One region of the Bacillus sp. FSL K6-0138 genome, then DNA from elsewhere that is predicted to be linked to it. Evidence: riboswitches for the same ligand, from Rfam matches in the RefSeq annotation. Region 1 holds a riboswitch; each other region holds the start of a gene.
What was found. Region 1 has a riboswitch for S-adenosylmethionine ahead of metK (methionine adenosyltransferase). Riboswitches for the same ligand answer to the same signal wherever they lie in the genome.

Region 1 (7,262 bases):
TACCAAATCTTCAAGGTTCAGTTTTGTCTGATAGTCAAGAGCTGAAAAGGGTTCATCCAAAAGAAGGATATCCGGGTCGACGGCAAGGGTGCGGGCGAGCGCGGCTCTCTGTCTCATGCCGCCTGAAAGCTCCTTCGGATATTTTTTTTCGACATGGTAAAGTCCGAGCTTTTCCAGCAGCTCCAAAGCGCTTTTTTCCGTCTCAGGGGTCAGCTTGTTGGAAATATGCAAGCCGATTAAGACGTTTTCCTCAATGGTTTTCCAGGGAAATAAATAATCCTGCTGCAGCATGTAGCCGATTTGCAGGTCTTTTTCGCCGGGTTTGCGGTTTTCAATCAATACGCGTCCTGCTGTGGGAGACACGATGCCTGCGATGATTGACAGCAGCGTCGTTTTGCCGCAGCCGCTCGGGCCGAGAAAGGAAACGAATTCGCCCTTTTCCGCTTCAAAGCTGATATTTTCGAGCGCTGCCGTTTTTTCTTTCAGGGAAAAATAAGTATGTGTGACGTCCTGAACTTGCAAAAAAGACAATGCGGCCACCTCCTAGTGATTTTTTGTGACCTTTTCGGCGATCTTTGTATTGACCAGTTCGTGATGGGAGGTGCGTTTTGGCAGTTCGCCGGCTTCATCCATAATGGTTTGAAGCTGATTCCATTCCATTTCATCCAAAATCGGATCGTGTGCAAAGGACTTTTGCTGTTTATACCGTTCGATCGACGATTCAAGGATCGAAGGTTCCGTATCTTTAAAAAACTGGTCCTGGATGCTCTGCGCGGCTTCTTTTGAAGAGTGCGACCCGACCCATTGCTGCGCTTTGTAGATCGCCCGGGTGAATTTTTCCGCCGTTTTTTCGTTTTTCTTTAAATAGCTTTGTTTTGCCATAAATGTCGTATAGGGAATGCGGCCCGATTCTTTGCCGAAGGAGGCGACAATGCGGCCGATGCCTTCTTTTTCAAAAATGGAGGCCTGGGGTTCGAAAAGCTGAACGTAGTCACCTGTTCCGGAAGCGAAGCTGTTTGGAATATTCGCAAAATCAATCGTTTGGATTAAATCGATATCATGTTTCGGGTCAATGCCCTTCTGTTTTAAGACAAACTCTCCGGCCATTTGGGGCATTCCGCCTTTGCGCTGTCCGAGAAAGGTTTTTCCTTTCAGCTCTTTCCAGCTAAAGTTATCCGCTTTTTTGCGGGCGACGAGGAACGTTCCGTCCGTTTGGGTTAGCTGGGCAAAATTGACGGCGGGGTCGCTTGCGCCTTGGGCATTGACATAAATGGAAGTTTCAGAGCCGACAAGCGCGATATCGGCGCCGTTCGACAAGAGGGCCGTCATCGTTTTATCGCCGCCCCACGTCGTTTTCAGTTCGACATCCAAACCCTCTTCCTTAAAAAAACCTTCGGAGATGGCGATATATAAAGGCGTGTAGAAAACGGAACGGGTCACTTCCGCAAGCCGGACTTTTTCGGTTTTGACTCCGCTGCAGGAAGCGAGGATAAACAGCATCAGGGTGAAGGATAATATGTTAAAAAAGAAACGCTTCAAACCGATTTCCCTCCTTTAATTTCGGTTGCTTTCGGCATAAAATAGTTTATGTTAAATGCAAAACAGGTGTGAGGGACGACTGCGGATTATCAGAGGTGAGCCATACATGTGGATAGAAAAAAGGAGGTTCCCGTCTCCGAATAAACGGATTCGCCTGTTTTCCGTCACCTATTTGTCGCAGGGGCTCAAGGTCAAGGGGCTGCTGGCTGAACCGGCTGCTCCCGGCCGCTATGACGGATTTTTGTATTTGCGGGGCGGGATCAAAAATGTCGGGATGGTCAGGCCCGGACGAATCGTCCAATTTGCTTCGCAAGGGTTTGTCGTTTTTGCGCCGTACTACAGAGGAAACCAGGGCGGTGAGGGCAATGAAGATTTTGCCGGAGACGATAGAGAAGATGCATTTGCCGCTTTTCGCCTTCTTCAGAACCACGAGCTTGTGAACGATCGGCGGGTTCACATTTTCGGGTTTTCAAGAGGCGGGATCATGGGCATTTTAACGGCGATAGAAATGGGATCTGCCGCCGCTTCATTCGTTTCCTGGGGAGGGGTCAGCGATATGGCCTTGACTTACCGCGAGCGCAAAGACCTGCGGAGAATGATGAAACGGGTCATTGGAGGTACGCCGGAGAAAGTGCCGGAAGCGTACGGGCGGAGGACGCCGTTTGACAAAATCGGCAGCATCGAAGCGCCGGTGCTGCTCATCCACGGTGCAAAGGATGAGAATGTTTCGATTGAGCACGCGAGACACCTCGAACGGGAATTGATCAGTCAAAAAAAGCCGGTCGAAACATGGTATTTCAATCAGTTCACCCATTACTTTCCCCCCAAGGAGAACAGGCGGATTGTAAGGGACCTTGCGCAATGGATGAAAAGCAGGTAATGGACAAGTTATGGTAAACTAATGCTGACAGATAAAAAGGAGGGGGATTTTCTGATGGGAATGCCTGTTGAATTTAATACGATGATCGTCACGAAAGGAAAAGAAACGCGGGTAGAGGAAAATGTATTTACACTTGAAAAAGAAGGCTATCGTGTTTACCCTCTTCATGTGCCGATAGAAGTCAAAAAGACGAAGAACGGCGATGTGACGGGAACCGCCCATGCGGAGCGCCTGGAATGGTCGGAAGGGCGCACTCATTTAACATATAGACTCGTTTCTTTAAACTCGACGAATTAAACATAAAAGCCAAGGCGCTGTCCGCGACCTTGGCTTTATCGTTAAACTAGAGGGCCTCCCGTTTTTTCGAGGTCTCCCGTATTGGAAAACTTTTTGAAGTTCTTTTTGAACTCATTTGCCAACTGGCTCGCTTTTTCTTCGTACTCCTTTTCATCCGCCCACGTCTTCGCCGGATCGAGCACCTGGTCAGGAACGCCTGGAACGTGGATCGGCGTATGCAGGCCGAAAATCCGGTCCGTTCTCATCTCGGCGTTGTCCAAATCCCCTTCGATTGCCGCGCGCACCATTGCCCTCGTGTAAGCCAGGCTCATTCTTTTCCCGACTCCGTAGCCTCCGCCGGTCCATCCTGTGTTGACAAGGAACACGCTGACACCGTGTTCGTCAATTTTCTTGCCGAGCATTTCCGCGTAAACGTGAGCAGGAAGCGGAAGGAACGGCGAACCGAAGCACGTTGAGAAGGTCGCTTCAGGAGAGGTGATGCCGCGTTCTGTTCCGGCAAGCTTGCTCGTATATCCGCTCAAGAAATGGTACATCGCCTGCTCTTTCGTCAGCTTGCTGATCGGAGGCAGCACGCCGAACGCATCTGCCGTTAAAAATACAATCGTCTGCGGATGTCCTGCAATACTTGGCAGTACGATGTTATCGATCGCATCTATCGGATAGGCCGCTCTCGTGTTTTCCGTATAAAATGCATCATCATAGTCCGGCTCCCCGGTCGCATCGTCAACAACGACATTTTCCAGGACGGAGCCGAAGCGGATCGCCCGGTAAATCTGCGGCTCTTTTTCTTCGCTTAAATGTATGCATTTTGCATAGCAGCCGCCTTCAATATTGAAGATTCCCGTACTTGACCAGCCGTGTTCATCGTCTCCGATCAGCCTGCGGTTCGGATCTGCGGACAGCGTCGTTTTTCCCGTCCCGGATAAGCCGAAGAAGAGGGCTGTGCCGCCTTCTTCGCCAATGTTGGCAGAACAGTGCATCGGCAAAATGTTTCGTTCGGGAAGAAGGTAGTTCATAATGGAGAAAATCGATTTTTTCATTTCTCCGGCGTATTCTGTGCCCCCGATTAAGATGGTGCGCTTTTCAAACGATACGATGATGAACGTTTCCGATTTGGTGCCGTCGATCAGCGGATCGGCTTTGAAATTCGGCGCCGAAAGAATCGTAAAAGGCTCTTCAGCCGCTTGCCGGGAGCGGCCGTCAGGTCTGATGAACAGCTGTCTTGCGAACAGGTTATGCCACGCAAATTCGTTGACGACAGTAATCGGAAGCCGGTATTTTTCGTCTGCACCCGCAAACCCCTCAAATACAAACAGTTCCTCGCGCTCCTTTAAATAGCTGACGACTTTTGTGTAAAGGCGGTCAAAAGCTTCTTCCGAAATCGGCTGATTCACCGCGCCCCAGTCGATCTTCTCTTTTGTGCTTTTTTCTTCTACGATGAATTTGTCTTTCGGAGAGCGGCCGGTATATGTACCGGTCGTCGCGCGCACGGCTCCGGATGATGTCAAAATTCCCTCTTTCCGCTCAAGAACCTTTTCAACCAAATGGGGAACGGATAAATTAAATTGAACGTTTTTGCCTGACAATAACGTTTGCAAATCGTTCGTTGCATCTACAGAGTTCATAAAAAACCTTCCTTTGCGTGTTATTTAATGTGTATAACATTAATGTAGAATTAGTATAACACATTTGTTCTTATAGTCTATACTGTTTATCAAATTTCGTGCGGGTTTTTTCTTTATGTACGGTGTGCAAATTTATTTCTGCTTATATTGACATGACAAGTCATTTTAAGATAAGATATTTCATTGAGCGGATACTCTTATCCCGAGCTGGCGGAGGGACAGGCCCAATGAAGCCCAGCAACCGGTTTCTCTTCATCATCACAGTTTCGAGACAACTACGGTGCTAACCTGATGCAAGGTTTTGACATACCTTGAGCGATAAGAGTGAAAGGCACGCACTACCAGACCCTTTCCTCAGCGAACAGGAAAAGGTTTTTTTATTGCATAAAAAATCATGCCTTCAGGAGGAAGGTACTGGGCGTTTTTCACATAAAAGTGAAAGGTTTTGGCCGAGTATCCGGGCAATAGGAGACGCTGGAAAAGCCTCTTTCCATAGACGGCTTGGCGTCCCGATTAGCGAAGCCTTTCAGACGAGAGAGTATGAAGCCCGAGTATCGTCATATAATTAAGAGAGACGAGTTCCGTATCATACCTTAAGATCACGGCTGATCTTCATATACAGGAGGAAACATACATGAGCAAAAATCGTCGGTTATTTACATCAGAGTCAGTTACGGAGGGACATCCGGACAAAATTTGCGATCAGATTTCGGATAGTATATTAGACGAAATTTTAAAGAAAGATCCGAATGCCCGCGTTGCATGCGAAACATCTGTGACGACCGGCTTGGTGCTGGTAAGCGGTGAAATCACGACATCCACGTACGTGGATATCCCGAAAACGGTTCGTGAAACGATTAAAGAAATTGGATACACGCGCGCAAAATACGGCTTTGACGCAGAAACGTGCGCGGTGTTGACGTCGATAGATGAGCAGTCTCCGGATATTGCGATGGGGGTTGACCAGGCGCTTGAAGCACGTGAAGGAGCGATGAGCGACGCTGAAATCGAAGCGATCGGAGCCGGTGACCAAGGCCTGATGTTCGGTTTTGCGTGCAATGAAACAAAAGAGCTCATGCCTCTGCCGATTTCTCTTGCTCACAAACTGTCCCGCCGTTTGACCGAAGTTCGCAAAGAGGAAATTCTTCCATACTTGCGCCCGGACGGAAAGACGCAGGTGACCGTCGAATATGATGAGAATAACAAACCGGTCCGCATCGATACGATCGTTATTTCTACGCAGCACCATCCGGAAATTTCGCTGGAACAGATTCAGCGCAATCTGAAAGAACATGTGATTAACCCGGTTGTTCCGCAAGACCTGATCGATGAAAACACAAAATATTTTATTAACCCGACAGGCCGCTTTGTCATCGGAGGACCGCAAGGCGACGCAGGCTTGACAGGACGAAAAATCATTGTTGACACATACGGCGGATACGCGCGCCACGGCGGCGGAGCGTTCTCCGGAAAAGACGCGACCAAAGTCGACAGATCCGCGGCTTATGCAGCGAGATATGTGGCGAAAAACATCGTGGCAGCAGGGCTTGCTGATTCATGCGAAGTGCAGCTTGCTTATGCGATCGGCGTCGCACAGCCTGTATCCATTTCAGTCAATACGTTCGGCACCGGCAAAGCCAGCGAAGAGAAATTGATCGACGTGGTTCGCAAAAACTTTGATTTGAGACCTGCCGGCATTATCAAAATGCTTGACTTGCGCCGTCCGATCTATAAACAAACGGCAGCTTACGGACATTTTGGACGCCCTGATCTTGATCTGCCTTGGGAGCGCACAGATAAAGCAGATCAATTGCGCAAAGAGGCGTTAGGGGAATAATCGCATAGCCGCTTACACAAGCGGCTTTGTTTTTGATGGCAAAAATAAGCGGGTTTTGAAACTTGAAAAATATCCAGATTGACTATCGTTTTTTGTTAGAAAACAAGGATTCTAATGTGAACATTTTTCAGGTTTTTTGAAACGTTTTTCTTTAAACACATGTCTAATAAAGCAGCAGATACAGTCTGCTTCGAAATCTTAAACAATCGGAGGCAATACTATGTGTGGATTTGTAGGGGTATTCAATCATCGCCCATCATCCGAGACAGCAGCCCAGGAAGAATTAATTAAGCAAATGAACGAAATGATTGTACACCGCGGTCCGGACGATGATGGGTATTATCATGATGAACATGTAGGCTTCGGATTTAGAAGACTGAGCATCATCGATGTGGAAAACGGGGGACAGCCTCTGTCATATGAAGATGATTCATACTGGATTATTTTTAACGGAGAAATCTATAACTATATAGAGCTTAAGGAAGAACTGATCTCAAAAGGCTATGAATTTAAGACTGATTCCGATACGGAAGTTCTTCTTGCGACATACCGCCATTACAAACAAGAAGCGGCAGCAAAGCTGCGGGGAATGTTCGCATTTTTGATCTGGGATAAACAAGAGCAGCTTCTGTACGGCGCGCGCGATCCGTTTGGAATCAAACCGCTCTATTTTACGAAAACGGACGGACATGTCTACTTCGCATCAGAGAGAAAAAGCCTGATGCCTGTCAGCGCCGATGTGGAATTTAATGAAAAGGCGCTTCAGCAGTATGCTTCATTCCAATTTGTTCCTGAACCTGAAACGCTTGATCAAAAGGTGCAGAAAGTGGAGCCGGGCCAGCAGTTTACGATCCGGCCGAATGAAGACATTCAATTTAAAACGTACTGGAAAGTCCAATTTAAGCCTGTGCAGACGGACGAGGACAAGCTTGTCCAAGAGGTAAGGGACGCCATTTTTGATTCCGTGAAAGTACATATGAGAAGCGACGTGCCTGTCGGTTCATTCCTTTCAGGCGGTATCGATTCTTCCTTTATCGTGTCCGTTGCCAAGCAATTTCATCCAAATTTAAAAACGTTCTCGGTC
Region 2 (7,262 bases), 1.9 Mb from region 1:
GCTGTTCCGCCTGAAGAATTAGAGCAAAACGTCGAGCGGTTTTTGAAGCGGGGATATACGAAAAAAGAAGCCGCGATCAGGTTGGATAACGGCTCAGTCAAATATATTGAGTTTACGGCGAACAAAGGAATAAGGGATGATTGCTTTTTTGTCGTAATGAGGGATATTTCATCAAAAAAAATATTGGAGCGCGAACGCACGATCAATGAAAAGCTGTTTAAGGATTTGTTTCACAGGGCTGTTGAAGGCATCGTGATCTTTGACAATCAGGGCCGTTTTATCGATGCCAACCAATCGTTTTGCCAAAGCTTCGAAATCGAAAAAGACGAGCTGTCCAAATTGAGACTTTCGCAGTTCGTTTCCGCAGAAAACGCCGGAAAGCTCGACAAAATTTTGAGCGCTTTGTTCAGGAAGGGAAAGGCTAAAGGCGAACTGCCCGTGCGGCTGAGGTCCGGGAAAGACAGGCTGTTTGAGCTGACGATTACATCGAATATTTTAAACGGTTTTTATATGTCGATCATGAGGGACATCACCGAAAAACGGTCGATGGAAAAACAGCTGTTTAAAAGCGAAGAGCGGTTTCGGGAAGTGTTCGAAAATGCGATGGATGCGATCATTATTTTGAACAATAACGGCCGGATCGTAAAGGCTAATCAGTCGGCCTGCAAAATTTTCGAACTGCCGATGGAAGAGCTTTTACATAAAAGGATCAAAGATTTTATCGATAAATCCGATGAGCGGTATCTTTTCATTCAAGAGCAATATGATGAAAAAGGGGAAATCAGGGCAGAGCTGCTGTTCCGCATGGCGAACGGGCAATATAAAGAACTTGAGTTCACGTCGAAGCGCATCATGTTCGGCAGCCAGGGCTTAATGATTTTGCGAAATGTGAGCGACCGGAAGCGGATGGAAAAAGAGCTGCGGGAAAGCGAGCTGAAATTCAGGAAAGTCTTCAACGGATCAATGGACGGGATCGTTCTTTTCGACAACCGATACGACATTATCGATGCGAATCCGCAAGCCGGAAACATTCTCAGCATTCCTCTTGAACGGCTAAAAACTGCAAATCTTCTTGACGCCATCTCCGGATATCAAATAGAAAATGCAGCCTCTCCGGCAAAAGCCATTTCTTTGGAGGAAATGGACAATGACATTCCATTTCTGTTAACCGACCAAAACCGGATCTTAGAATTTTCATTTAAGCGAAATATCATCCAAAATATGAATCTGGCGATGCTCAGGGATGTGACGGAACGAAAGGAGCTGGAAGAACGGCTCCGCAAATCTGACACGCTTCATGTCGTCGGGGAGCTTGCGGCGGGAATCGCCCATGAAATCCGCAACCCGATGACCGCTTTAAAAGGATTTATCCAGCTGTTAGAAGGAAGCATTCAAGAGGAACACTCCCTATACTTCAATGTGATCACATCTGAATTAAAACGGATTGAATCGATTATTACCGAGTTTCTGATTCTCGCAAAGCCGCAGGCGATCATGTACGAAAAAAAGGATATTGTGAAAATCATGCAGGACACGATGGATCTTCTGCATGCACAGGCAAACCTGGACAACGTTCAGATGCACCTTGACACTAATGGCCAAATCCCCCTCATCTATTGCGAGCCGAATCAGCTCAAGCAGGTATTCATCAACATTTTGAAAAATGCAATCGAAGTCATGCCTGACGGCGGCAATGTCTACGTGTCAATCAGGCCGAAAGACGGAGACCATATCGTCGTGTCGCTCACAGATGAAGGGATCGGGATGACGGAGGATAAATTGAAGCGGCTCGGGGAGCCTTTTTATACGACAAAAGAACGGGGGACTGGACTTGGGCTTATGGTCAGCTATAAAATAATCGAAGAACACAATGGAAAAATTGAGGTCGAGAGCGAAGAAGGGAAAGGCACGACATTTCACCTGACCCTCCCGATCCGGCAGCAGCATGAAGAGGAGGTTTTATAGCGTTATGGGCTTTTACAGCGAGGTCAGCTCGCCTTTTGGAGAGGCATACATTGTCGAGCAAAACGAACATATTACACACTTGATTTTTGAAAAAGAAGAATTGGACAGCATGAAAGCGGAAGATCCTGATCTTGCACATCAGGAAACGGCGTTATTGCAGCTTGCAAAACGCCAGCTGACGGAATACTTCAGAGGAAAGCGGAAAGCGTTCACCCTTCCGATGCATCAAGAGGGGACGGTTTTCCAGAAAAAAGTGTGGGAAGCGCTGCTTTCCATTCCTTACGGGGAATCGCGGAGCTATTCCGACATTGCCGAGGCAATCGGCCATCCGAAAGCGGTCCGCGCAATCGGCCAGGCGAATAAAAAGAACGCGCTGCCGATTTTCATTCCCTGCCACCGCGTGATCGGAAAAAACAACACGCTGACCGGCTATGCCGGCAATGAAACAGACAAAAAAGCGATTTTGCTTGAGATCGAAAATATTCCGTATAAAGGAAAATAATCGGCGCATGCCGTTTCTTTTTTTCGCTTGCGACATATCATTTTATTAAGCTAAAAATGTTGGCCGCGGTGAAAAGGAGGACGAATAGATGAAACTCATCCGCCCGCAAAAAGTTGCAGTGTACGCTGAATTGTTCGTCAAACTGCATGTCCTTACGAAAGAACAAAAAGACGATATTATTCAATCGATAAAAAACCGCTAAAGCAGCCTGATCAAAGGACTTTAGCGGTTTTAGCCGAAGAAAACAGCGCGTCGATTTCCTCTTCGAATCTGTCGGTGATGATCCCCTTTTCCGTGATGATCCCGGAAATAAGATGATGGGGCGTGACATCAAACGCCGGATTGAATACGGGCACCTCTTTCGGAGCGATTTGCGCACCGGCGATTTGTCTGACTTCATCGGGATCGCGTTCTTCAATCGGAATGTCGTCGCCGGTTGATATCGATGGATCGAAGGTTGACAGAGGAGCGGCGACGAAAAACGGAATTTGAAACGCTTTGGCTAAGATCGCCAAACCGTACGTCCCGATTTTGTTTGCCGTGTCTCCGTTTTTGGCGATCCTGTCGGCTCCGACGATGACCGCCGAAATGTTTTTTTCTTTCATCGTGTGGGCAGCCATGCTGTCGGTAATGAGCGTGACGTCTATTCCGCCCTGCATCAGCTCCCATGCCGTCAGGCGTGCACCCTGCAAAACGGGACGGGTTTCGCATGCGTAAATGTGGAGATCGAGATCTTTTGTTTTCGCCAGATAAAATGGGGAAAGCGCTGTTCCGTATCTGCTTGTCGCGATCGAACCCGCATTGCAGATCGTCATGATGTTATCGCCCGATTTAAACAGCTGAAGTGCATTTTGTCCGATTTGACGGCACGTTTCTTCATCTTCAATCTGGATCTGAATCGCCTCATGAACGAGGTCGGTTTTTGCTTCATTGACCGATTTCGCTCCTTCCGCGCTTTTCACAAGCCGCTTGAGCGCCCATGACAAATTGACGGCCGTCGGCCTTGCCTCGTTCAAGTTGTCTTTTATGTTTTTGACTTCTCGAAGGAATTCGGATACATCCTCTGTTTCGATGCTTTGGGCAGAGAGAGCCAGACCGAAAGCCGCAGTGATTCCGATCGCAGGCGCGCCGCGGACTTTCAAGGTTTTGATCGCATCATAAATGTCTTCCTTTGTAGTTAAATGAAGATATTCCGTCTTTTCCGGCAGCTTTTGCTGATTTAAGATTTTGACTGATGTATCTTCCCACTCCACAGAGCGGGGCACAGCGAATTGCTCTGACATGTCATTCACTCCTAAAAGCTTGTTCTAAAAACGCATTGATCAAGTCCTTCGGCGTGCGGTATTCTTTGCGTTTTTTGATTAATGCTGAACCGATTTTCAAGGCGAGCCTTTTTTGGCTGATCCGCCTGCTGAATGGAACGATCGTTTCAAGATCAGCCACATGAGCCAGACCGATCGTCCGGCGGATCATTTCGCATCCGGCAAAGCCGGCTGCGTCTTCAAACGCTTTTTTCAGCGTGTCTTCAAGGTATTCCGGCGCATTCCGGTATGAGAAGAGGGCGTCTTTTTCCCACGCCTCGCTGAACGTTCTGCTGAACGTCTCCCATACGGTTTCCACATGGGCGAATAAAGGGCGGCGTTCCGCTTCTTCACGGGCGAGCGCATTTAGCAAGAGGTTGGCGATAAACTGTCCGATGTCAAAACCGATCGGCCCGAAACAGGCAAATTCGGGATCGATTACCTTTGTTTCCGCATCTCCGGCGAAGATGCTGCCCGTGTGCAAGTCACCGTGAATAAGCGTTTCATGAGAGGTGATGAAACGTTTTTTTAATGCCGCCGCTTCGAGCCTCAGCGCATCATCCGCCCATATCTTTTCCGCATCATCGCGAAGCTCCTCTTCAAAATCGTTTGTCTCATGATCCAAGAAAGGATCTGTGAACACGAGGCTTTCCGTGATATCGCATAAATCCGGATTTTCAAATTGCTTGGCAAGCCGTTTTTTGACTTCTGGATCGAGCGCATAATCGGAGGAATAAAACAAGGTTTTTCCGAGAAATTCTCCGATATCCCGCGACAGATTCGGGTAGTTTTTGCCTTCGATCAGACCTTTTCTTGCAATTTTCAAGCTTGAAAGGTCTTCAAGCACGGTTACGGCAAGCTCCGTGTCCGAATAATAAACCTGCGGCACAAGATGCGGGGCGTGTTCAGCCTGCCTGATCAGCGCGCTGCTTTCAATCCTTGCCCTGTCGAGCGACAGCGGCCAGCTTTCGCCGACGACCTTTGCATATGGCACGGCCTGTTTGATGATCAGCCCTTTGTTCTGCTCTTTATCGTACACATGGAAGACAAGATTCAGGTTTCCGTCCCCGATTTCCCGGCACGTCAAGGTGCTTTTGCTTGAAAACAGTCCGAGGCGGACGGCAAGAGCAGCAGCGGAGCTTTCTGTCAATGTTTCGTATACAGCGGTTTTCGTTACGGTCATATTCGTTCCCTCCAAAAAATAAAAAGCCTCTTTCTCAGTGAGAGAAAGAGGCTTTATCGTCGTGTCTGCCTCTCTTATCTCTCAGAATGCAAATCTGATGGAATTAGCACCGTGCCCTAGCGGCGCAAAACTTGCGCCCCATTTCACAATGGTATTACGGTCGGTTGCTGTTGGGGTCATTAGGCCAGTCCTTCACCCAACTCTCGATAAGAGAAATCGATATAAAATTTTAAAATTTCAGTCGGTCAGTTGCTGAAAATGTTACCAGCATCGCGGTTTCTTTGTCAATACTTTTTAATATAAATCTTTGCGGATGTCTTCGAAAACCGGAATGTGCCCCCTCGTTTTTGCAATGTCATCAAGATCAATTTCCGCTCTGATCACCGTGTCTTCACGTCCGGCTTCTGAGAGTACGTGTCCGAGCGGGTCGATGATCATGCTGTGGCCCGCAAATTCGTTTGCCGGGTCTTTTCCGGAGCGATTGCAGGCTGCGACAAAGCACTGGTTTTCGATCGCTCTCGCCGCCAAAAGAGCGCGCCAATGATCGAGGCGGGCCAGCGGCCATTCAGCTGAGACAAAGATGATGCCGGCTCCTTTTGAGGTGTGCTTCCTGATCCATTCCGGAAAGCGGATGTCATAGCAGATGAATCCCGCTGCTTTTACGCCTTCAAGCTCAAAACTGCCGTCAGCTGATCCGGAAGATAAATAAAGATGTTCATCCATGAGCTGAAAAAGGTGTGCTTTGCTGTATTCTTTGACGAGTTGTCCGTGTTTGTCCGCGATGTACATCGTATTGTACACGCCGCTTTTTTTCTTAACCGCGACAGAGCCGCACACGATGTGGACATCGTTCGCTTTTGCCGTTTGCTGAAGCCACTTTTTCGTCTGCTCTCCTTCATCGTCTCCGATTTCGTCGAGACGTTTTAAATCATATCCCGTCGTCCAAAGCTCGGGAAGGATTACGATGTCCGAGCGCCGGCTTTCAGCTTCGATCAGCCGGCTCGCTTTTTTGAAATTTTCGGAAGGATTTCCGTACGATATATTGAATTGCAGGCAGGAGATCGTCCATTTCAATTTGAGCCACCTCATTTTTTACTTTACATTTTACTTTTAACAATATATGATGATGGACTATCATTTCAAGAATTTTTCAAAGCGGGTGAAAAAAATGAAATTTGAGTTTTCTGATGTATTGAAGCAGCTTCCGGAGCAGTTTTTTGCTTCTTTGGTTAAAAAGGTGAATGAAAAAATTGCGGCCGGGTGCGATGTAATCAATCTCGGCCAGGGAAATCCGGATCAGCCGACACCGGCTCACATTGTAGATGCCATGACGAAAGCGGTCCGAAATCCCGAAAATCACAAATATTCGTCGTTTCGTGGCAGCCGTTCACTAAAAGAGGCGGCAGCCGAATTTTACAAAAAGGAATACGGCGTTACCCTCGATCCTGAAAAAGAAATCGCTGTATTGTTCGGGGGAAAAGCCGGGCTTGTCGAGCTGCCGCAATGCCTGCTGAATCCGGGGGACACGGTGCTTGTTCCCGATCCGGGATATCCGGATTATTGGTCAGGCGTTGAGCTCGCGAAAGCGAAGATGGAAACGATGCCGCTTTTGGAAGAAAACCGTTTTTTGCCTGATTACGGCCGAATTCCGGCAATCGTGAAGGAAAAAGCGAAGCTGATGTATTTGAACTACCCGAACAATCCGACAGGAGCCCAGGCGACGCCGGCGTTTTTTGCAGAAACGGTCAAGCTCGCCAAAGCGCACGGAATTTGCGTTGTCCACGATTTCGCCTACGGGGCGATCGGCTATGACGGAAAAAGGCCGGTCAGCTTCCTTCAAACCGACGGGGCAAAAGACGCCGGGATCGAAATTTATACGCTTTCCAAAACGTACAATATGGCTGGATGGAGAGTCGGATTTGCCGCCGGGAACGCCTCTGTGATCGAAGCGCTGAACCTCTATCAGGATCACATGTACGTAAGCCTCTTTAAAGCGGTTCAGGATGCCGCGGCCACAGCGCTTCTTTCGGATCAGAGCTGTGTGAGGGAACTAAACGAACGATACGAAAAAAGGCGGAACGTCTGGATAGAAGCCGTTCGCGGCATCGGCTGGGAGGCGGTGGCGCCCGAAGGATCTTTTTTTGCATGGATGCCCGTTCCGAAAGGCTTTACGTCTGAGGAGTTTTCCGATTTGCTTCTTGAAAAAGCCAATGTTGTCACAGCGCCCGGCATCGGTTTCGGAACGTATGGCGAAGGATATGTGAGAGTCGGACTTCTGACAAGCGAGGAACGCCTGCGGGAAGCCGCATGC
Region 3 (7,262 bases), 2.0 Mb from region 1:
TTATGCCTTTTTTCGACCCAGTGCAAATATTTTTCGATCATCAGCTTCGATTCGCCGTAAGGGTTAACCGGTTCAAGCGGGGCGGTTTCCCGAATCGGCTTGTCCCCTGTGATGCCGTAGACGGCTGCTGTCGATGAAAACACGATGTGTTTAACGCCTTCCTGTATGATCGTTTCAAAGAATGAACAAGATTTGATCGTGTTTTCCCTGAAGTAGAGTTCGGGTTTCTCGATCGATTCAGATACGAGGCTTTTCGCCGCAAAATGGATAACGGCATCGATGTTGTGCTTTCGGATGATCGATTTGACCAGGCCGCAGTCGCTGATATCGCCCTCGTAAAAGTGAGGAGTATGGACGGCTTCCCGATGCCCCGTGGACAGGTTATCGAGGACGACAGCCGTGATGTTGCGATTTTTCAATTCAAGGACGGTATGGCTTCCGATATATCCGGCTCCTCCGGTCACGAGCACTGATTTCATTGTAAAGCTCCTTTCTGCGTTTCTTTCATAAGGACATTCTCGAGATAAGTTAACAGTTTTGGCCGCAGTTCGTTTTGCATGAGCCCGATTTCCATGCTTGCTTTAAAACATCCGAGTTTGTCGCCGATATCGAATCTGCTGCCTTCCAATTGACGGGCATAAATGCTCCGCTCCCGGCAAATCGTCCTTAATGCGTCTGTCAGCTGTATTTCATTTCCCGCGCCTTTTGGGGTCCGCTCAAGGACCCGGAAGATGGAAGGCTCCAAAACATAGCGGCCCATGACGGCGATATTCGAAGGCGCCTGCCGGACATCCGGTTTTTCCACCAAATCTTCAATGTCATATACTTTATTTTTTTGGGTGGATGTCTGAATGATCCCGTATTTCGAGACATCGGCCGCGTCGACAGTCTGAACGCCGATGACAGTTGTTTTGTATTCCTGATAGACGTCGATCAGCTGCTGCAATGCCGGTTTTTCCGATACCATGATGTCGTCGCCGAGCAGGACGGCAAACGGCTCATCACCGATGAAATGCCGTGCCGACAGCACCGCGTGTCCGAGTCCGAGGGGCTCTTTTTGACGGATATAATGGATGTTGGCCATATCGGCAATCGTCTGAATTTCTTTCAGCAGCTCGTGTTTTCCTTTGCTTTGCAGATTTTGTTCAAGCTCGACAGACCGGTCAAAATGGTCTTCGATCGAGCGTTTGTTTCTCCCTGTGATAATCAAAATATCCTTTATGCCGGACTGGACGGCTTCCTCCACGATGTATTGAATGGCCGGTTTATCGACGATCGGCAGCATTTCCTTAGGCTGCGCTTTTGTCGCCGGCAAAAATCTTGTTCCTAATCCAGCAGCGGGAATGACGGCTTTTTTTATTTTCATCATTATTCACTCCTATACATTTGTATTCTTATGAATCTATTTCCGGCTCCTGAAACACCCAAAGGCGGTTCCCGATAAAATTGATCACCATTCCTCCGACCGTTGCAGTCACTTTGCTGGAAACGAGGGACAGGCCCGCTTTTTGAAGGCCGTACAGCAGCAGAAAGGTGATTCCTGAAGCTGCCAGGTTGATGATGAGGAAGCGGATGATCTCCTGCCCGCGGACTTTTTCTTTTACCCGAAATGTCCACGTCCGATTCCAGATATAGCTGTTTAAGATGCCGGCCGTATATGAACAAACCTGTGCAATCAGGTAGGGGACGTTCAGCGCCGTAAGCAGGAAAAATACTCCGAAATCAATGAGCGTGTTTCCGATTCCGACGGTGCCGAAGCGCAGCAATGTAATGAGTTTCTTTTTCATAACGGCATTCGATGTTTACCTCCCAACCGAAGAAACGGGCTGTTTTCGGCCGTTTCTAAAACTTACAAATAACCTTACATGATAATGTTGAATAAACGTGAAACAAAAGATGAACAAACTATGAAAAATGGGGAGAGGGGAAAAGAAAAACCGCTCCATCTCGGATGGAACGGTTCTGTAATACAGCGCACCCGGCGCCTACAGATGCTGGCCTTTAACCATTTTGACGTGCGGTATATTCGCGTCTAAAAATTCTTCGGAAACGACACGGTAGCCGTGTTTTTCGTAAAAAGGGACGGCCTGTGTCTGAGCGTTCAGCATATATTGGGAGGCTCCCAGTTTTTTTGCTTCGTTTTCGAGCGCCTCCATGATCAGGTTGCCGACGCCCAAAGAGCGGTAGTTTTGCAAGACGCAGATTCTCTCAAGCTTTCCATAGCCGTCAACGATGCGAAGGCGGCCGGCACCGACCGGTTCTTTTCCGTCATAGATGACGAGATGTGAAGATTCCTGATCAAGATGATCCATTTCTTCTTCAGGTGATACGTTTTGTTCTTTGATAAACACTTCCGTTCTAACGAAAAAAGCGTCTTTTAGCTGCTGATCATTCTTGACGATGACGGGTTCCACTTGTATTCTTCACACTCCTAAAATAAATGTTTCATAGACGGTCCAAGAGCCGTTATCCAACTGATAAAGCAGGTGAAAGCGGTCGATGACTTCTTCGTGGGTCGCGTCTTGCATTTTCAGCGTTCCAAGCACATCGGAGTGCTCATCATCGGAAAGGTTTTGGGCAATCGTCACATGGGGAACAAACGCATACTCCGGTTTGCCTTCCAAAACGCCGCTGTACATTTTTTCGTGCAGCTCGGTTAATTCCCGTGTCGGTTCCGCTTTCATATAAATTACGTTATTAACCGGGGCAAAAGAGCTGAACTTTGTAATCTTCAGTGTGACCGGCGCCATCTCTTTTGAAAGCTCCCTCAGGTGTGCAACGACTTTGCCGATGTCTTCTTCGGACGATTCAAATGGCGCTCTTAATGTGAGATGAGGCGGGATTAAGGCGTAATTCGGATCATAGCGTTTCCGGTAGGAATTTGCAATGTCCTGAAGTTTTTTTGATGGAAATAACACAATACCGTATTTCATTTTGTTCCCTCCTTAGACAATTTGTATGGTCTTAGTATAACAAAGAAAGGCTTTTATTCGGAGAGCTAGAGCATTTTTTTTAAAGCGGGCGTGATTAACGGCTGCCAGTATGTCCATTTATGGTCTCCGTCGAATGTTTCAAAGTGATAGTTCGTGTTCTTTTTTTGAAGCAGTTCTTTCAGCTGTTCATTAGGAGCTGTGAAATCGAGTATCTGGTCGTCTGTCGTTTTGACCGCGGTTTCTTTTGTGCCGATTTGATGATAGATCGAAATGAGCTGCAGGGAATCGGCATCCGCAACTTTTTCGAGCACATGACTGTCGACGTAAGGTGACTGCATGATGACGTTTCCAAACATATTCGGATACTCGAGAGCTGTCATGAGGGAGACCGTCGCCCCGAGGGAATCGCCGATCAGCGTCCTGCCCGATCCGACTTGATATGTCGGATACTCGCGGTCTGTGAAAGGAACCAGTTCATGGGCCAAAAAGCGTTTATAAGCTTCAAATTTCGTTCCCTCCGGATGGTATGTACGCCTTCTTTCCTGCACGTTTTTGTAAGGGACGCCGATCACGATGCACCGTTCGATTTCGCCGTTTTTTATCAGCTCTTCGATCTGCCGGCTGATGCGCCCCAGGCGGAAATAGTCGTGACCATCCTGTGCGATGATAACGTGATATTTGTAGAGCGGGGAATAGCTGGCTGGCAAATAAACCAAAAGCTCCATTTCTTCGCCAAGCTCTTCCGAAAAAAGCGTTTTTTCCTGAATGACTCCTGTTTTTATGGCCAAGATGAACTCCTCCAGAAAGTAGGTTGTTAACGTTTCCATACATTGTATCACGAATGGCGCGAAAATTCTCTTTTTAAGTGTCATTTTCAGCGGGTTCCATAGTTTCAGCTATTCTTCTCATAGCAGGGGGCGGAAGGTCTTTCCGCAGGATAGCCGTATTGTTCACGGTATCTTTTTCTGTCAGCAGTGAAGGTCCCACCAGTTTTTGTCGCTGCCACGATGATTGGCGTGATGGACGATGCATCGCAAGGAATCCTCTACACAAGGGTCTTCCCAGCAGCCTTTAAGTTCTTCCAAACGGTTTAGCAAATCAGCGCCTGTTTCATTCTTTATGTCATCAAGAGAATAAAAGCCGAGATCAACGGCACATTGGGCCATCTTCGGCCCAATTGAAGGAACCGTTTGAAACTGGGCGAGCGCTTTTATGTATTCCGCCCGATCTAGAGGGGAGCCGAGCGTCTTGGCAAGGTCTGCAATCTCCATCTCTGCCGTATCTTTTAATTTTATCTTGGCTGCCCTTAAGTTGGCCCGTTCATGATTTGTCAAAGGGAGTTTTATATATTCACCTCTTTTACATTCCTAACACGGATATAAACTGAGTTGAATCGCTTTTTTCCTCTATCCACGTTTGAAATTCGGAGATCATTGAGATCAGCTGTTTGATGTTTGCTTGATGGTTTTCCAAAAACTCTTCCTCCGAGTAAACGAACGGAAACCCTAAAACATCTTTCAATGAATGCGGGTCGGGATCATTGATTAAATTTTGCTTCATTACTTCCAATTCCTTCATAATCAACTTCCAAGTATCTGTATCCATTTCATTGAAAGCAAAATAATCGAATGGTTTATAGCACTTTTCAAAGGCTGGCATCATATAGCCGAAGTTGTCTCCTGTAAAGTAAATCGAAGACGTGTTCCAACACTTGCCCCGGTATTTATCCGGAAGAATCTCTATGTAACAAGAGCCTTCGAGGGCATCCGTACCATAAATGATTTCTATCATTTTATCACCTCTTTATTTAAATGTATCATAAGCTAAGCTGTATCTTGTACTTAAACTTATGGGGAAAGGGACGCCAAAACTGCCTGCATAAAGATTGAAAAAAGACTCTTGAAAATTCTCCTGAATTGGGGTAAAGTAAAGAACAATCAGAAAATTAAACACTTTCTTATCACGAGAGGTGGAGGGACTGGCCCTTTGAAACCTCAGCAACCTGTTGCACTTGACGATGTCAGTGCACCAAGGTGCTAAATCCAGCAAGCGTTATGCTTGGAAGATAAGAAGAAGCGAATAATACCCCTTCTTCTTATGAAGAAGGGGTTTTTACTTTTTAAAGGATGGTGTCATATGACTGAACATGTACAAACAACACTGGCGCAAATCGGAAACCGCAGTGATGAAATAACAGGAACCGTCAATCCCCCGGTTTATTTCTCCTCCGCTTACAGGCACAGAGGAATCGGAGAATCCACGGGGTTTGACTATATTCGTACAAAAAATCCGACAAGACAGCTTGTCGAAGACGCGATCGCAAAGCTTGAGGGAGGGACGCGCGGCTTTGCGTTCAGCTCCGGCATGGCCGCCATTCAAACGATTATGGCGCTGTTTCAAAGCGGAGACGAACTGATCGTTTCCTCGGATTTGTACGGAGGGACATACCGCCTGTTTGAAAACGAATGGAAAAAATACGGGCTGCGCTTTTTGTACGACGATTTTTCAGACGAAGACTGTATCAAGTCAAAAATTACGGAAAACACAAAGGCCCTTTTTGTAGAAACTCCGACAAATCCGTTAATGAAGGAAACCGATATCAAAAAAGTCGCGAAAATCGCCAAGGAGCACGACTTGCTGCTGATTGTCGACAATACGTTTTACACTCCGGTATTGCAGCGGCCGATTGAACTTGGCGCCGATCTTGTCATTCACAGTGCAACAAAGTACCTCGGCGGACACAACGACCTATTGGCAGGGCTCGTTGTCGCGAAAGGAGAAGAGCTGTCAGAGGAAATGTTTCAGCATCAAAACGCGATCGGCGCGGTTTTGTCCCCGTTTGATTCGTGGCTCTTGATGAGAGGGATGAAAACGCTCGCCCTCAGAATGAAGCAGCACGAGGAAAACGCCCGGGAGCTCGCCTCATTTTTAGAGGAGCAGGAAGAAGTTGCAGACGTTCTTTACCCGGGAAGGGGCGGCATGCTGTCATTCCGCGTTCAAAAGGAAGAATGGGTCAACCCGTTTTTGAAAAGCTTGCAAACGATTTGCTTTGCCGAAAGCCTCGGCGGGGTGGAAAGCTTTATCACGTATCCGGCGACGCAGACCCATATGGATATCCCTGAGGACATCCGGATCGCCGGCGGCGTCTGCAACAGGCTGCTGCGCTTTTCCGTCGGAATCGAACACGTATCCGACTTGAAGCATGACCTGAAGCAGGCATTGCAAAAAGTAAAAGAGGAGGCAGTGCAGGCATGACGAAGGGTAACTGGACGCTCGAAACAAAACTCGTACACAACCAGGCGAAAACGGATGCGGCGACCGGAGCAGTCAGCGTGCCGATCCAGCATGCATCGACCTTTCACCAGGCGTCTTTTAACCAGTTTGGCGAATACGATTACAGCCGTTCCGGAACCCCGACGAGAAAAGCGCTTGAAGACGCGATCGCAGAGCTTGAAGGCGGGACGCGCGGCTTTGCTTTTTCTTCGGGAATGGCCGCCATCTCTACCGCCTTTTTGCTTTTGTCAAAAGGGGATCACGTTCTTGTCACAAAAGATGTGTACGGGGGCACATACCGGATGATTACAGAGGTGCTGAGCCGCTTCGGCATTGAGCATACATTCGTCGATATGACCGATCTGAATGAAATTGCCTTAAACATCAAGGAAAACACAAAAGTCATCTACCTTGAAACACCTTCAAATCCGACGCTCGGGATTACGGATATCAGAGGCGTCGTCAAGCTTGCAAAAGCGCACGGCTGCCTGACATTCCTTGACAACACGTTCATGACCCCGGCGCTTCAGCGGCCGCTTGAGCTTGGGGTTGATGTCGTGCTGCACAGCGCGACAAAATTTTTAAGCGGGCACAGCGACGTCTTATCAGGGCTTGCCGTCGTCAAGGACAAAAAACTCGGCGAAGCGCTTTATAAACTGCAAAATTCGTTCGGAGCTGTTCTCGGCGTCCAGGACTGCTGGCTCGTGCTCAGGGGATTAAAAACGCTCCAGGTCCGCCTTGAAAAAGCAAGCAGAACGGCCCGGCAGCTCGCCGAATTTTTTGAAAAACATCCGGCTGTCAAGCGGGTGTATTATCCAGGACTTTCTTCACATCCGGGCGCCTGTGTGCATAAGCACCAGTCAAACGGCGCCGGGGCGGTGCTCTCATTTGAACTCGAGAATGCCGCAGCCGTCAAAACGCTCGTCGAACATGTCACGCTCCCGGTCTTCGCCGTCAGCTTAGGCGCAGTCGAGTCGATTCTTTCATATCCGGCGAAAATGTCGCATGCCGCAATGCCGAAAGAAGAGCGGGAAAAACGGGGGATTACCGACGGTC

Region 2: it holds a riboswitch for S-adenosylmethionine, as region 1 does, so the genes downstream of both, mtnK (S-methyl-5-thioribose kinase) here and metK (methionine adenosyltransferase) in region 1, are expected to answer to the same signal.
Region 3: it holds a riboswitch for S-adenosylmethionine, as region 1 does, so the genes downstream of both, MHB78_RS17150 (methionine biosynthesis PLP-dependent protein) here and metK (methionine adenosyltransferase) in region 1, are expected to answer to the same signal.

The regions. Positions count from the first base shown of each region.
Region 1 is NZ_CP150286.1:1,198,273-1,205,534, forward strand. Features, by position in the region: gene MHB78_RS06660 (ABC transporter ATP-binding protein) at 1-531, opposite strand, end outside; gene MHB78_RS06665 (ABC transporter substrate-binding protein) at 544-1,500, opposite strand; gene MHB78_RS06670 (prolyl oligopeptidase family serine peptidase) at 1,646-2,419, shown strand; gene MHB78_RS06675 (DUF2584 domain-containing protein) at 2,474-2,716, shown strand; gene pckA (phosphoenolpyruvate carboxykinase (ATP)) at 2,758-4,341, opposite strand; SAM riboswitch class I at 4,536-4,666, shown strand; gene metK (methionine adenosyltransferase) at 4,976-6,178, shown strand; gene asnB (asparagine synthase (glutamine-hydrolyzing)) at 6,399-7,262, shown strand, end outside.
Region 2 is NZ_CP150286.1:3,100,600-3,107,861, reverse strand. Features, by position in the region: gene MHB78_RS16480 (PAS domain-containing sensor histidine kinase) at 1-1,965, shown strand, start outside; gene MHB78_RS16475 (methylated-DNA--[protein]-cysteine S-methyltransferase) at 1,970-2,467, shown strand; gene MHB78_RS16470 (hypothetical protein) at 2,556-2,669, shown strand; gene mtnA (S-methyl-5-thioribose-1-phosphate isomerase) at 2,680-3,750, opposite strand; gene mtnK (S-methyl-5-thioribose kinase) at 3,752-4,951, opposite strand; SAM riboswitch class I at 5,023-5,164, opposite strand; gene MHB78_RS16455 (carbon-nitrogen family hydrolase) at 5,246-6,025, opposite strand; gene MHB78_RS16450 (pyridoxal phosphate-dependent aminotransferase) at 6,120-7,262, shown strand, end outside.
Region 3 is NZ_CP150286.1:3,231,654-3,238,915, reverse strand. Features, by position in the region: gene galE (UDP-glucose 4-epimerase GalE) at 1-479, opposite strand, end outside; gene galU (UTP--glucose-1-phosphate uridylyltransferase GalU) at 476-1,372, opposite strand; gene MHB78_RS17180 (GtrA family protein) at 1,395-1,787, opposite strand; gene MHB78_RS17175 (GNAT family N-acetyltransferase) at 1,986-2,414, opposite strand; gene MHB78_RS17170 (YjcG family protein) at 2,424-2,933, opposite strand; gene MHB78_RS17165 (esterase family protein) at 2,999-3,721, opposite strand; gene MHB78_RS17160 (helix-hairpin-helix domain-containing protein) at 3,902-4,204, opposite strand; gene MHB78_RS17155 (hypothetical protein) at 4,293-4,724, opposite strand; SAM riboswitch class I at 4,888-5,005, shown strand; gene MHB78_RS17150 (methionine biosynthesis PLP-dependent protein) at 5,070-6,188, shown strand; gene metC (cystathionine beta-lyase) at 6,185-7,262, shown strand, end outside.